2 regions of the Burkholderia sp. AU30198 genome follow, and region 2 is predicted to be linked to the other one. Evidence: predicted binding sites of a transcription regulator. Region 2 holds the regulator's gene; the other holds the start of a gene.
The links. Region 2 encodes FliA, which starts transcription of late flagellar genes. Its sites were predicted from a motif close to CTAAAGTTTNNNNNNNNNNNGCCGNTA; they were not measured.
Positions count from the first base shown of each region.

Region 1 (7,505 bases), on a different contig from region 2:
GCCGTCGTCGACCGCGCGGATCGACAGCCCGCCCACCTTGAGCCCCGACACTTCAAGCCGCTGCCGCAGCGCCGCCTCGTGCCGCGTGAGACGGTCGGCGCCGGTCTGGTTCGCACGCAGCCGCGCAACCAGTTGCGTGCCGTTCAGCACCAGCTCAGCGTCGACCGTGCCGAGCGACGGCAACGTCAGCGTCAGGCGCGTGCGCCAGGCGATACCGTCGCCCGCGCCGTCGTCGCCGCGCGGTGCGCGGCTGCCCGGATCGTCGGGCTCGATCGTCCAGTCGAGCCGCGCGCCGGGCCACGCGTCGCCCGTCCAGCGGAACTGGTCGGTCGCGAGCGCGTCGAGCTGCTGCCTGACGAGCGGCACGGCGGCCGGATGGACGGGCGCAAGCGTCTGCGTCTGTGCCTGCGAATCGGACGATGCGGTGGCCAGTTCGGCGCGCGCGGGCGTCCAGCGCGCATCGGGACGCTCGCCGAGCAGATCGGCCATCTCGGGCGACAGCGACGCGCCCTGTCGCACGCCTGCCGGCAAGGCCTGCGCAGGATCGCGAGCCGGCGCACCGCCCTGGGCCGGCATACCCGGCTGCGCCGTCGCCCGCGCGGTGGCAGGCAACGGCGGGCGCTGCGCGAGCAGCTCGTCGAGCACATCGGTCGCGCCGTGCTGCGCGGCATCCGGGTCGGCCGGCGCGAGTGCGGCCGCGAGGCGTGCCTGCGGCTCGCGCATCAGCGCCGCGAGCGGACGCTGGCCCGCCAGCCACTGCGCCAGATGGGATTCGTAGAAAAGGCCGCTTTCGCTCACGGCCTGCGCGAGCGCTGCACGCAGCGCCGCGACCGGCAGGGCCGCGGCTGCTTCGTGCACCGCCGCAGCGGAAGCCGGCGAGGAAGACGCAGCCGGATCGGACAAGGCCGGCGCGCGGGCCGGCACCGCCGTGTCGGTCAGCAGCACGGTGGGGTCGGCCAGCAACGGCGCGCGGCCGGCGATGGCCGGCGTCGAGTCGCCGCCCGCGCGCGAGATCGCGTCGAGCACGCGCCCGACCTCGGACAGTGCGGTCTGGGTGGAAGCGGGTGGCGCGGCGGGCGGGCTGCCGGCCGCAGGCGAGGACGACGCGCCGGTGCCCGGCGTGCCGACCTGCGAGGTCGCGCCGCCGCCGGCGGGTGCCGACACGGTGCCGGTCAGCAGGCTGTCGAGGCGGCTCGCCAGCAGCGCGGCCGCAACGGAGTCGATACCGGTCATGATCGGAGCCTGCTCACCTCAGCCACTTCGTTGCGAATCCGGGAGCGGCACATCGGTGCCGCCCGCGGGAACTGCGCGTCTGCCGCAACGGGCTCGTGCGCCCCCGCGCCCGTTTCCCCGGAAACGGGCCCTACCCGCGCGCGCGGTAGAGATCGGTCAATACCTTGGTCGAGCGCCGCGCCTCGAACAGCGCGGACAGCCGCGCGACGTCCGGGCTCGCGAGATCGCGGATCGCGGCGTCGTCGGCCAGGATGCGGCGGATCAGGTCGAGCTTGCGGCCGAGATCCGATTCGTCGAGCACGACACCCGGATCGGCTTCCTTGAGCCCGTCGACCAACTGCATGAATTCGGCCTGCAACCCCGGCAACGCGCTCCAGTCGGCGCTGCGCGCAGCGCACAGCATCCGGCCCGACACGGCGGCGAGCGCCTCGTAACGTTCGAAGTATTCGGCCTTGCGATTCATCTTGATGCTTCCACTGCCTGTTGCGCGGCCATCCGCGCGACTTCCGGGGCGATCCCCGTCCATGCTTCCTCGAGCGTCGCGAGCAGCCCGTCGACCTCGACCAGCATCGCGTCGCTCGCCTGCGCGTTCGCTTCCAGCAAACGCCCGCAGATATACGCATACAGCGCGTCCAGCCGCTCCGCGATCTCGCCACCCGCGTCGCGGTTCAGCGACGCCTTCAGCCCGCTCTCGACGATCCGGATCGCCTTGCCGATCGCCTCGCCGCGCGCGGGCACATTGCCCTGCTGCAGATGCATGCGCGCGAGCGCCACCGCCTGCCGCGCGCCCTGGTACAGCATCGCGGTCAACCGGTGCGGGGAGGCGCCCATCACCCCTGTCTCGACGCCGACACGCGCGTATGCACTGGCTCCAGCGTGCCCTGGGGAAAACATGCGCTTCTCCTTGTTATGCCTTGGCTATACGGGAACCGACATCGTGCATCGCACGACGCGGCCTTCACCGGAGTTATCGGAAGGGATCGGGAAAGCTTTAGGCAAGCGGGGCCTGCCCGGCGGCGGCAGGGCCAGCCCGGGCGGGCTCACCGGATGGCCGCCCCGGATGGCCGTCCCCGGATGGCCGGCCCATCACACCGACATCTGCATGATGTCGTTGTAAGCGCTCACGAGCTTGTTGCGGACCTGGAGCCCGAACTGGAAGCCGATGTTCGCTTTCTGCATGTCGACCATCACGTCGTTCAGCGACACGTTCGGCGCGCCGACCTCGAACGCCTGCGCCTCGCCGAGCGCGTGCTGCTGGTCGCCGCTGATCTTGTCGAGCGACGCCTTCATCGCGCTCGCGAACGTGCCGGCCGTCGCCGCGCCCGAGCCGGCCAGCGCCGCCGTCGGGCTCGCGACGCCGCCGGACGCTTGCGCGGCCATCGACTGCATCTGTTGCAACACCGAACCGATTCCGCTGACGTTCGCAGTCATGCTGTCCCCAAAACTGAGAGAAGAGTCCCGGACCACCGGGCGTGTCCGCCGGCGCCGCACCACGCGCACCATGCCGGATCGCGAAAAAGGATAGCAGCGCGCCGCGCGTCAAAGCCGAGAAAGTACGGGGGAAACCCCGCTCTTTTCGGTCGATCGGAGTCCGGCCCGGATCACGATAATCGCATCGTGTCATTGTCCGCCCGCTCGTCCGAGCGAGCTCAGTCGTCCCGCTCCGGAGAAACTCGACGCATGGATTCGCAGGCCAACTCGCTGATCAACCCAGACGCCCGCGCGGGCCTCGCCAGCCCGGCGCCCGGCGCCGCCGCGGCCGCCGCGTTGCCGGGCGCGGGTGGCGCAGGCGCGGACTTCGGGCTTGGCGGCTTCGCGGAACGCATTCCCGGCATCTCGCGGATGAAGGGCAACCCGAAGCTGCCGTTCCTGATCGCCGTCGCGTTCGCGATCGCCGTGATCACCGCGCTCGTGCTGTGGAGCCGCGCGCCCGACTACCGCGTGCTGTACAGCAACCTGTCGGATCGCGATGGCGGCGCGATCATTGCTGCGCTCCAGCAGGCAAACGTTCCCTACAAGTTCGCCGATGCCGGCGGCGCGATCCTCGTGCCGTCGAACCAGGTGCATGAAACGCGCCTGAAGCTCGCCGCGATGGGGCTGCCGAAGGGCGGCTCGGTCGGCTTCGAGCTGATGGACAACCAGAAATTCGGCATCAGCCAGTTCGCCGAACAGATCAACTACCAGCGCGCGCTCGAAGGCGAGCTGCAGCGCACCATCGAATCGATCAACGCCGTGCGCGGCGCGCGCGTGCATCTCGCGATCCCGAAGCCGTCGGTGTTCGTGCGCGACAAGGAAGCGCCGAGCGCGTCGGTATTCGTCGACCTCTACCCGGGCCGCGTGCTCGACGAGGGCCAGGTCCAGGCAATCACGCGGATGGTGTCGTCCGGCGTGCCCGACATGCCCGCGAAGAACGTGACGGTCGTCGACCAGGACGGCAACCTGCTGACCCAGACCGCGTCGGCATCCGGCCTCGACGCCAGTCAGCTCAAGTACGTGCAACAGGTCGAGCACAACACGCAGAAGCGCATCGACGCGATCCTCGCGCCGATCTTCGGCGCGGGCAACGCGCGTTCGCAGGTCAGCGCGGACCTCGATTTCTCGAAGATCGAGCAGACGTCGGAAAGCTACGGCCCGAACGGCGTGCCGCAGCAGGCCGCGATCCGCAGCCAGCAGACCAGCAGCGCGACCGAACTCGCGCAGGGCGGCGCGTCGGGCGTGCCGGGCGCGCTGTCGAACACGCCGCCGCAGCCGGCATCCGCGCCGATCGTCGCCGGCAACGGCCCGAACGCGCCGCAGACGACGCCCGTGAGCGACCGCAAGGACCAGACGACCAACTACGAGGTCGACAAGACGATCCGCCACCTCGAACAGCCGATGGGCAGCGTGAAGCGGCTGTCGGTCGCGGTCGTCGTCAACTACCAGCCGGTCGCCGACGCGAAGGGCCACGTGACGATGCAGCCGCTGCCGCCCGCGAAGCTCGCGCAGGTCGAACAGCTCGTGAAGGACGCGATGGGCTACGACGAGAAGCGCGGCGACTCGGTGAACGTCGTGAACAGCGCGTTCTCGACCGTCAGCGACCCGTACGCCGACCTGCCGTGGTGGCGCCAGCCAGACATGATCGAGATGGCGAAGGAAGCCGCGAAATGGCTCGGCATCGCGGCGGCCGCGGCGGCGCTCTACTTCATGTTCGTGCGCCCGGCGATGCGCCGCGCGTTCCCGCCGCCCGAGCCGGTCGCGCCGGCGCTCGCCGCGCCGGACGATCCGGTCGCGCTCGACGGCCTGCCGGCACTGGAGAAGGCCGAGGAATCCGACGCGCTGCTGCTCGGGTTCGAGAGCGAAAAGAACCGTTACGAACGCAACCTCGACTACGCGCGCACGATCGCCCGCCAGGATCCGAAGATCGTCGCCACCGTCGTGAAGAACTGGGTGTCCGATGAACGCTGAAGGCTTGACCAAGAGCGCGCTCCTGCTGATGTCGATCGGCGAGGAAGAGGCCGCGCAGGTATTCAAGTTCCTCGCGCCGCGCGAGGTCCAGAAGATCGGCGCCGCGATGGCCGCGCTGAAGAACGTCACGCGCGAGCAGGTCGAGGACGTGCTGCACGAATTCGCGAAGGAAGCGGAGCAGCACACCGCGCTGTCGCTCGATTCGAGCGAGTACATCCGCTCGGTGCTGACCAAGGCGCTCGGCGAGGACAAGGCCGGCGTGCTGATCGACCGCATCCTGCAGGGCAGCGACACGAGCGGCATCGAGGGCCTGAAGTGGATGGATTCGGGCGCCGTGGCCGAACTGATCAAGAACGAGCATCCGCAGATCATCGCGACGATCCTCGTGCACCTCGACCGCGACCAGGCGTCGGAAATCGCGTCGTGCTTCACGGAGCGGCTGCGTAACGACGTGATCCTGCGGATCGCGACGCTCGACGGCATCCAGCCGGCCGCGCTGCGTGAACTCGACGACGTGCTGACGGGCCTGCTGTCCGGCAGCGACAACCTGAAGCGCAGCCCGATGGGCGGCATCCGCACCGCGGCCGAGATCCTGAACTTCATGACGAGCGTGCATGAGGAAGGCGTGCTCGAAAGCGTGCGCCAGTACGATGCCGAACTCGCGCAGAAGATCATCGACCAGATGTTCGTGTTCGAGAACCTGCTCGACCTCGAGGATCGCGCGATCCAGATGGTGCTCAAGGAAGTCGAGTCGGAAACGCTGATCATCGCGCTGAAGGGCGCGCCGCCGGCACTGCGCCAGAAATTCCTCGCGAACATGTCGCAGCGCGCGGCCGAACTGCTCGCCGAGGATCTCGACGCGCGCGGCCCGGTACGCGTGTCCGACGTCGAGACGCAGCAGCGCCGCATCCTGCAGATCGTGCGCAACCTGGCCGAGAGCGGCGCGATCGCGATCGGCGGCAAGGCGGAAGACGCGTATGTCTGATTCGGCGAGCGATCGCGCGGGCACCCTCACCGCCTACCAGCGGTGGGAGATGGCGTCGTTCGACCCGCCGCCGCCCCCGCCGCCGCCCGACGACGCGGCCGCGGCTGCCGCCGCGCTCGCCGAGGAACTGCAGCGCGTGCGCGACGCCGCGCACGCCGAAGGCCATGCGGCCGGCCACGTCGAAGGCCAGGCGCTCGGCTACCAGGCCGGTTTCGACCAGGGCCGTGAACAAGGTTTCGAAGCCGGCCAGGCCGACGCGCGTGAACAGGCCGCGCAGCTCGCGGCACTCGCCGCGTCGTTCCGCGAGGCCGTGTTGACCGTCGAACACGATCTGGCCGCCGACCTCGCGCAGCTCGCGCTCGACATCGCGCAGCAGGTCGTGCGCCAGCACGTGAAGCACGACCCGGCCGCGCTCGTCGCGGCCGTGCGCGACGTGCTCGCGGCCGAACCCGCGCTGTCCGGCGCGCCGCATCTCGCGGTGAATCCGGCCGACCTGCCCGTCGTCGAAGCCTATCTGCAGGACGATCTCGATACGCTCGGCTGGAACGTGCACACCGACGCGTCGATCGAGCGCGGCGGCTGCCGCGCGCACGCCGCGACCGGCGAGGTCGACGCGACGCTGCCCACGCGCTGGCAGCGCGTCGCCGCCGCGATCGGCAAGGTGAGCGCATGGTGACGCCCACGCCCGAATCGATCCTGCACGACGGCATGACGCCGCTCGAACGCGAACTCGCGCTTGCGTCGTTCGGCCCGGACACCGCGCACGACGCCACACATGACACCGCCCCGCACGGCGCCGCCACGGCGGCCGACGCGTCCGGCGCCACGCCGCGCGCGCCGCACAACCCGCATCTCGCGCACTGGCGCACCCACCTGAACGGGCTCGCCGCGCGCAGCCACCGCGCGCTGCCGTTGCGGCCGTGCGGGCGCCTGACGCGCGCGGCCGGCCTCGTGCTCGAGGCGATCGGGCTGCGCCTGTCGGTCGGCGCCGAATGCACGATCGAACTGCCGCCCGGCAGTACGCTGCCGCATGCGGAAGCCGAAGTCGTCGGCTTCGCCGGCGATCGCCTGTTCCTGATGCCGACCACCGACGTCGCGGGCGTCCTGCCCGGCGCACGCGTGTGGCCGCGCGAAAGCGCGCCCGTCGCCGATCCGCTTGCGGGTGCGAAGCGCCTGCCGGTCGGCTGGGAGATGCTCGGGCGCGTCGTCGACGCGTCGGGCCGCCCGCTCGACGGCCTCGGCCCGCTCGGATCGAAGGTCGACGCGCCGCTGTCGGCGCCGTCGATCAACCCGCTCGAGCGCGAACCGATCCATCACGTGCTCGACGTCGGCGTGCGCGCGATCAACGCGCTGCTCACGGTCGGCCGCGGGCAGCGGATGGGCCTGTTCGCGGGCTCCGGCGTCGGCAAGTCGGTGCTGCTCGGAACGATGGCGCGCTACACCAGCGCGGAAGTGATCGTGATCGGGCTGATCGGCGAACGCGGCCGCGAAGTGAAGGAATTCATCGAACAGATCCTCGGCGAGGACGGGCTCGCGCGCTCGGTCGTCGTCGCGGCGCCGGCCGACGTGTCGCCGCTGCTGCGGATGCAGGGCGCGGCCTACGCGACGTCGCTCGCCGAGTATTTCCGCGATCAGGGCAAGCACGTGCTGCTGCTGATGGATTCGCTGACGCGCTACGCGATGGCGCAGCGCGAGATCGCACTGGCGATCGGCGAGCCGCCCGCGACGAAGGGCTACCCGCCGTCGGTGTTCGCGAAGCTGCCCGCGCTCGTCGAGCGCACCGGCAACGGGCCGGAAGGCGGCGGCTCGATCACCGCGTTCTACACGGTGCTGACCGAAGGCG
Region 1 is NZ_JAIZSA010000027.1:24,190-31,694, reverse strand. It holds gene LGN19_RS36425 (flagellar hook-length control protein FliK) at 1-1,233, opposite strand, end outside; gene LGN19_RS36420 (flagellar protein FliT) at 1,364-1,696, opposite strand; gene fliS (flagellar export chaperone FliS) at 1,693-2,127, opposite strand; gene fliE (flagellar hook-basal body complex protein FliE) at 2,320-2,664, opposite strand; gene fliF (flagellar basal-body MS-ring/collar protein FliF) at 2,914-4,677, shown strand; gene fliG (flagellar motor switch protein FliG) at 4,667-5,662, shown strand; gene fliH (flagellar assembly protein FliH) at 5,655-6,338, shown strand; gene fliI (flagellar protein export ATPase FliI) at 6,332-7,505, shown strand, end outside.
Region 1: a site for FliA is predicted at 2,202-2,228, ahead of fliS (flagellar export chaperone FliS). Genes of this name have one in related genera too.

Region 2 (7,505 bases):
GCGCGTGCGCTGTATCACAACGTCGAACTCGAGCGCGAGATTCCCGGCTCGCTGTACTCGGCCGTCGCCGAAGTGCTCGCGTGGGTCTACCAGCTCAAGCGCTTCCGTTCGGAAGGCGGTGCGTTCCCGGCGGTGCCGGTCGATCTGGATGTGCCGGCCGACCTCGACAAAGGCGCGTCGGTGTCCGCCGACGACGAGCGCGAGGAGCAGGAAGACAGCCTCGGTAAGGCGGGTACGGCATGATTCGCCCCCACGCTCACATTTGTTCGCTTGGGGAGGCGCAGCCCCCCCATCTCCCGACAGCAGTTGAATCGGGGTCGCGGGCGGCCCGGCGGGAGGCAGCATGAGCACCCCGACCAGCCTGTTCGCGAAGCGCCCGAACCTGCTCGCGGGGACCAACCTGCGCGCGCTCGCGGGCCCGATCCTCATCTGCATGATTTTGGGGATGATGATCCTGCCGCTGCCGCCGATGCTGCTGGATCTGCTGTTCACGTTCAACATCGCGCTGTCCGTGATGGTGCTGCTCGTCAGCATGTACACGATGAAGCCGCTCGACTTCGCGGCGTTCCCGAGCGTGCTGCTGTTTTCCACGCTGTTGCGCCTGTCGCTGAACGTCGCGTCGACGCGCGTCGTGCTGCTCGAAGGCCACACGGGCCCCGATGCGGCCGGCCAGGTGATCGAGGCGTTCGGCCATTTCCTCGTCGGCGGCAACTTCGCGGTCGGCATCGTCGTGTTCGTGATCCTGATGATCATCAACTTCATGGTGATCACGAAGGGCGCGGGGCGGATCGCCGAAGTGTCCGCGCGCTTCACGCTCGACGCGATGCCCGGCAAGCAGATGGCGATCGACGCCGACCTGAACGCGGGCCTCATCAACGAAGAGCAGGCGCGCAAGCGCCGCCAGGCCGTGTCGCAGGAAGCCGAGTTCTACGGGTCGATGGACGGCGCGTCGAAGTTCGTGCGCGGCGACGCGATCGCCGGCCTGATCATCATGGCGATCAACGTGATCGGCGGGCTGATCGTCGGGATGGTCCAGCACGACATGACGTTCGCCGCGGCCGGCACGAACTACACGCTGCTGACGATCGGCGACGGCCTCGTCGCGCAGATCCCGTCGCTCGTGATCTCGACCGCGGCCGGCGTGATCGTGTCGCGCGTCGCGACCGACGAGGACATCGGCACGCAGATCACCGGCCAGCTGTTCACGAACCCGCGCGTGCTGAACATCACCGGCGCGATCATCGTGCTGATGGGGCTGATCCCCGGCATGCCGCACTTCGCGTTCCTCGCACTCGGCGGCGGCGCGATCTGGCTGGCCCGCACGCAGACCAAGCGCGCGGCGGCCCGCAAGGCAGCCGGCGACGTGACCGACATCGCGCCGCCCGCCGTGCTGCCGTCGGACAGCCACGAGGCAACCTGGGACGACGTGCAGCTGATCGATCCGCTCGGGCTGGAAGTCGGCTACCGGCTGATTCCGCTCGTCGACAAGAACAGCGACGGTGAGCTGCTCAAGCGCATCAAGAGCATCCGCAAGAAATTCGCGCAGGAAATCGGCTTCCTGCCGCCGGTGATCCATATCCGCGACAACCTCGAACTGCGGCCGAACGCATACCGGATCGCGCTGAAGGGCGTCGAGATCGGCGTCGGCGAAGTGTTCCCGGGCCAGTGGCTCGCGATCAACCCCGGCCAGGTGACGGCCGCGCTGCCGGGCGCCGTCACGCAGGATCCCGCATTCGGGCTGCCGGCCGTGTGGATCGACGTCGCGATGCGCGAACAGGCGCAGGTGTACGGCTACACGGTGGTCGACGCGAGCACGGTCGTCGCGACGCACCTGAACCATCTGGTCGTCCAGCACGCGGCCGAGCTGCTCGGCCGCCAGGAAGTGCAGGCGCTCGTCGAGCGCACCGGCAAGGATGCGCCGTCGCTCGTCGAGGACCTCGTGCCGAAGACGATCTCGCTGACGACGCTGCAGAAGGTGCTGCAGAACCTGCTCGAGGAAGGCGTACCGATCCGCGACATGCGCACGATCCTCGAAGCCGTGTCCGAGAACGCGGGCCGCGGCGACGCGTTCGAGATCACGGCCGCGGTGCGGCTCTCGCTCGGCCGCGCGATCACGCAGCAGTGGTATCCGGGCGCCGGCGAAATGCAGGTGATGGGCCTCGACTCGAATCTGGAGCGCGTGCTGTCGCAGGCGCTCGCCACCGGCGCGAACCCGGGCCTCGAGCCCGGCCTCGCACACAACCTTCTGACCGGCACGCAGCAGGCGATGCTGCGTCAACAGAATCTCGGGCTGCCGCCCGTGCTGCTCGTGCAGCACGCGCTGCGCGCGATGCTCGCGCGTTTCCTGCGCCGCAGCCTGCCGCAATTGAAAGTGCTGTCGTATGCCGAAGTGCCGGACACACGCACGATCAAAGTCGTTAACGTCATCGGGGGTTCCGCTTGAACATTCGCAAATTCACCGGCGCAACGAGCCGCGACGCACTTCGTCTCGTGCGCGAGGCACTCGGCGCCGACGCGGTCGTGCTGTCGAACCGCACGCTCGATGACGGCAGCGTCGAAATCGTTGCACTAGCCGATTCGGACCTGGCCGCGGTGACGCCGCCGGCCGCGGCGCGGCCGCGCATCGCGGCATCGCGCGCGGCGGAATCCGTGCCGGCCGCCGCGGTGCCGGGCATCGTGTCGCGCCCGGGCGCGGCGCTGGCCCGCCCGGCCGTCAATCCGTATGCAGCGGGCGAAGGCGGGCTGCCGGACGTGTTCTCGTCGGTGTTCGGCGCCAGCGCCGACGCGGACGCGGACGATGCGGCAGCGGCACAAGCTTCGGCGATCGATGCGGACGCGTTGGGCGGCACTGCGCCGGGCGACATCCCGGCTGCGGCCGCACCGTCTTCCGTCTTCCCCGTTTCCAGCGCGCCGGCTGCGGCTTCCGAACCCGCACCGTGGCTGGTCGAGCACGCGAAGCGCCTGACGCAGCAGCGCGACGCGCTGATGGCGCGTGCACAGGCGACGCCCGCCGCGCCGCAAGCGAGCGCGCCTGCCCCGCAGGCCGCCGCGAGCGCGACGCCGCCCGACTGGGCACGCGACATCGTGCGCGACGCCGAACGCCGGATGCCGGCCGCCGCCACCCGCGCGCCCGACACGAACACGAGCGCGGCGCATGCCGCGAAGGCGGCCGAGCGCACGCGCCTGTCCGCCGACGCGGCCGCCGTGGTGGCCGATGCGGTGAAGTCGCGCATCGAGCGGATCGTCAACGATACGGTGATGCAGGAGCTCGGCGAACTGCGCGGGATGATGGAAGAGCAGTTCGACAGCCTGATGTGGCACGACCGCCAGCGTCGCAGCGCCGTGCATGGCGCGCTGACGAAGCACCTGTTCGCGGCCGGTTTCTCCGCGCAGCTCGTGCGGATGCTGGTCGACAACCTGCCGGCCGGCGACGATGCTCAGACCATCGAACAGGCCGCCGAATGGGCGCAGTCGGTGCTGGCGTCGAACCTGCCGGTGCTCGACAGCGAGGACGCGCTGATGGAGCGCGGCGGCGTGTTCGCGCTGATGGGGCCGACGGGGGTCGGCAAGACCACCACCACCGCGAAGCTGGCCGCGCGCTGCGTGATGCGCTTCGGCGCGAGCAAGGTCGCGCTGCTGACCACCGACAGCTACCGGATCGGCGGCCACGAGCAGCTGCGCATCTTCGGCAAGATCCTCGGCGTGCCGGTGCACGCGGTGAAGGATGCCGGCGACCTCGCGCTCGCGCTGTCCGAGCTGCGCAACAAGCACATCGTGCTGATCGACACGATCGGCATGAGCCAGCGCGACCGCGCGGTATCCGACCAGATCGCGATGCTGCACGGCGCGAACGCGCCGGTGCAGCGCCTGCTGCTGCTCAACGCGACGAGCCATGGCGACACGCTCAACGAAGTCGTGCAGGCGTACCGCAGCGCGGGCGAACATCCGGACCTGGCCGGCTGCATCCTCACGAAGCTCGACGAGGCGACCCACCTCGGCGGCGTGCTCGACACCGTGATCCGCTACAAGCTGCCGGTCCACTACGTGTCGACCGGCCAGAAGGTGCCGGAGAACCTGTACGTCGCATCGACCCGCTTCCTGCTGAAGAGCGCGTTCTGCGTACCGCGCGACGGCTCGCCCTTCGTGCCGCAAGACGAGGACATGCCGACGCTGCTTTCCGCATTGACCGCACGTTCCACCGCCGAGCTGCACGAGGTGCGATTTGGATAAACGAATCATCGATCAGGCCGAAGGGCTGCGGCGCCTGCTGGCCGGGCGCGCATCGCGCATCGTCGCGGTGACGGGCGGGCCGGCGGGTGTCGGCTGCACGACCGCCGTCGTGAACCTGGCGGCGGCGCTCGCGTCGCTCGGCAAGGATGTGCTCGTCGTCGACGAGCGCGCCGACGTGCAATCGGCCAGCGCGACGCTGGCGGGCGCGTGGCTGCGCGACGGCGAGCGCACGCGGGTGGCGGCCGGCTTCGGCCTGTGCGCTGCCGCGCGGCTTGCGCGCGCCGGCTACACCGACGCGCAGCTGAGCGATTTCATCGACGGCCCGGCCGACATCGTCCTCGTCGACGCGCAGCTCGGCGCCGACGGCGCGTTCTCGGCGCTCGCGCGCGAGGCGCACGACGTGCTGGTCGTCACGCGGGTCGCCGCGCAGGCGATCACCGAGGCGTACGCGTGCATGAAACGGCTGCATTTCGCGCATGCGTTCGCGCAGTTCCGCGTGCTGACCAATCACGTCGGCAGCCATGCGGACGCGAAGGTCGCGTTCGACAACCTCGCGGGCGTCGCAAGCCGCTACCTGACGGTGTCGATCGCCGATGCCGGCTGCGTGAGCGCCGATCCGCTCGTCGAGCATGCGCGCGAACTGATGCGGGCCGCGGTCGATGCGTTCCCGTCGTCGGCCGCTGCGCGCGACTACCGGCAGATTGCCGCCGACCTGCTGTACTGGCCGATGCGCCCGCGTTCGGGTGCGGGCCGCGCGGTGCACGCGGGCGGCAAGCCGTCGTATGAGGCGGGCGCGGCACACGCCGCGTGAGTGCCACCGGAAGGAGAGAGCCATGATGTACAACGCTCAAGGAAAGATGTCCCAGGCCGACGTGCTCGCGCAATATGCGCCGCTCGTGCGACGCCTCGGGCTGCAGCTCGTCGCGAAGATGCCGGCGAGCGTCGACCTCGACGACCTGATCCAGGCCGGCATGATCGGCCTGATGGACGCGGCCGGCCGCTACAAGGAAGACCAGGGCGCGCAGTTCGAGACCTACGCGACCCAGCGCATCCGCGGCGCGATGCTCGACGAGCTGCGCAGCAACGACTGGCTGCCGCGCAGCCTGCGCAAGACGTCGCGCGAGGTCGAGCACGCGGTGCACCAGGTCGAGCAGCATCTCGGCCGCTCGGCGAGCGAGACCGAGATCGCGCAGCACCTGAACATGCCGCTCGACGAATACCAGGGGATGCTGCAGGACCTGCACGGCAGCCAGCTGATCTATTACGAGGATTTCGACCGCGCGGCCGACGACGAGCCGTTCCTCGACCGCTACCGCGTCGATCACGCCGATCCGCTGTCGGCGCTGCTCGACGAGCACCTGCGCGAAGCGCTCGTCGAGGCGATCGAACGGCTGCCGGAGCGCGAGAAGCTGCTGATGTCGCTGTACTACGAACGGGGTCTGAATCTGCGCGAGATCGGCGCGGTGCTCGAAGTGAGCGAATCGCGCGTGTGCCAGCTGCACAGCCAGGCCGTCGCGCGCCTGCGCGCACGGCTGCGCGAACAGGCCTGGGTCGGCGCGGAGTCCTGACCCTTTCCTGACGGCCGCGCGCGCCGACGCCGCGCGCTCGTGCCGGGTAAGTGCCGTGTGTGTGCGTGCTTGCGCATACCGCGCGCCGATTTGCTACAATCCCCTCCGTTTTCCGAGGAGCGTTGCGACGGACCATTCTGCGTCCGCCAGGCTCGGAAGGCTTCACCAAGCAGCCGTGCGGCAAAACCGTGCCGGCTCCGCTTCCTGAACGGCGCTCACGTCACCAATCTAGAAACTTTTTAGAAAGGAGGGCGTGATGAACGCCATTATCGATTCCAAAGCTTCCAACGATTACGTCGTCGCCGACATGGCGCTGGCCGGCTGGGGCCGCAAGGAACTGAACATCGCCGAGACCGAAATGCCGGGCCTCGTGCAGATCCGCGACGAATACAAGGCGCAGCAGCCGCTGAAGGGCGCGCGCATTGCCGGTTCGCTGCACATGACGATCCAGACGGGCGTGCTGATCGAGACGCTGAAGGCGCTCGGCGCGGACGTCCGCTGGGCGTCGTGCAACATCTTCTCGACGCAGGACCACGCAGCGGCCGCGATCGTCGAAGCCGGCACGCCGGTGTTCGCGTTCAAGGGCGAATCGCTCGACGAATACTGGGAGTTCTCGCACCGCATCTTCGAATGGCCGAACGGCGAATTCGCGAACATGATCCTGGACGACGGCGGCGACGCCACGCTGCTGCTGATCCTCGGCTCGAAGGCCGAGAAGGACCGTTCGGTGATCGCGAAGCCGACCAACGAGGAAGAAGTCGCGCTGTACAAGTCGATCGCGACGCACCTCGACGCGGACCCGACCTGGTACTCGACGCGCCTCGCGCACATCAAGGGCGTGACCGAAGAAACCACGACCGGCGTGCACCGCCTGTACCAGATGGAAAAGGACGGCCGCCTGCCGTTCCCGGCGTTCAACGTGAACGATTCGGTCACGAAGTCGAAGTTCGACAACCTGTATGGCTGCCGTGAATCGCTGGTCGACGGCATCAAGCGCGCGACCGACGTGATGATCGCGGGCAAGGTCGCGGTCGTCGCGGGCTACGGCGACGTGGGCAAGGGCTGCGCGCAATCGCTGCGCGGCCTCGGCGCGACCGTGTGGGTCACCGAAATCGATCCGATCTGCGCGCTGCAGGCGGCGATGGAAGGCTACCGCGTCGTGACGATGGAATACGCGGCCGACAAGGCCGACATCTTCGTGACGGCCACCGGCAACTTCCACGTGATCGGCCACGATCACATGAAGGCGATGCGCCACAACGCGATCGTCTGCAACATCGGTCACTTCGACTCGGAAATCGACGTCGCGTCGACCCGCCAGTACCAGTGGGAAAACATCAAGCCGCAGGTCGACCACATCATCTTCCCGGACGGCAAGCGCGTGATCCTGCTGGCGGAAGGCCGCCTCGTGAACCTCGGCTGCGCGACCGGCCACCCGTCGTTCGTGATGTCGAACTCGTTCGCGAACCAGACGCTCGCGCAGATCGAGCTGTTCGTGCGCGGCAACGAGTACGAGAACAAGGTGTACGTGCTGCCGAAGCACCTCGATGAAAAGGTTGCACGCCTGCACCTGGCGCGCATCGGCGCGAACCTGTCCGTGCTGTCGGACGAGCAGGCTTCGTACATCGGCGTGCAGAAGGACGGCCCGTTCAAGCCGAACCACTACCGCTACTGATCCGATGCGCCGCCGCCGCGGTGCCGTGCGCG
Region 2 is NZ_JAIZSA010000014.1:47,670-55,174, reverse strand. It holds gene flhB (flagellar biosynthesis protein FlhB) at 1-243, shown strand, start outside; gene flhA (flagellar biosynthesis protein FlhA) at 344-2,443, shown strand; gene flhF (flagellar biosynthesis protein FlhF) at 2,440-4,230, shown strand; gene LGN19_RS26955 (MinD/ParA family protein) at 4,223-5,041, shown strand; gene LGN19_RS26950 (RNA polymerase sigma factor FliA) at 5,064-5,798, shown strand; S-adenosyl-L-homocysteine riboswitch at 5,907-6,022, shown strand; gene ahcY (adenosylhomocysteinase) at 6,055-7,473, shown strand.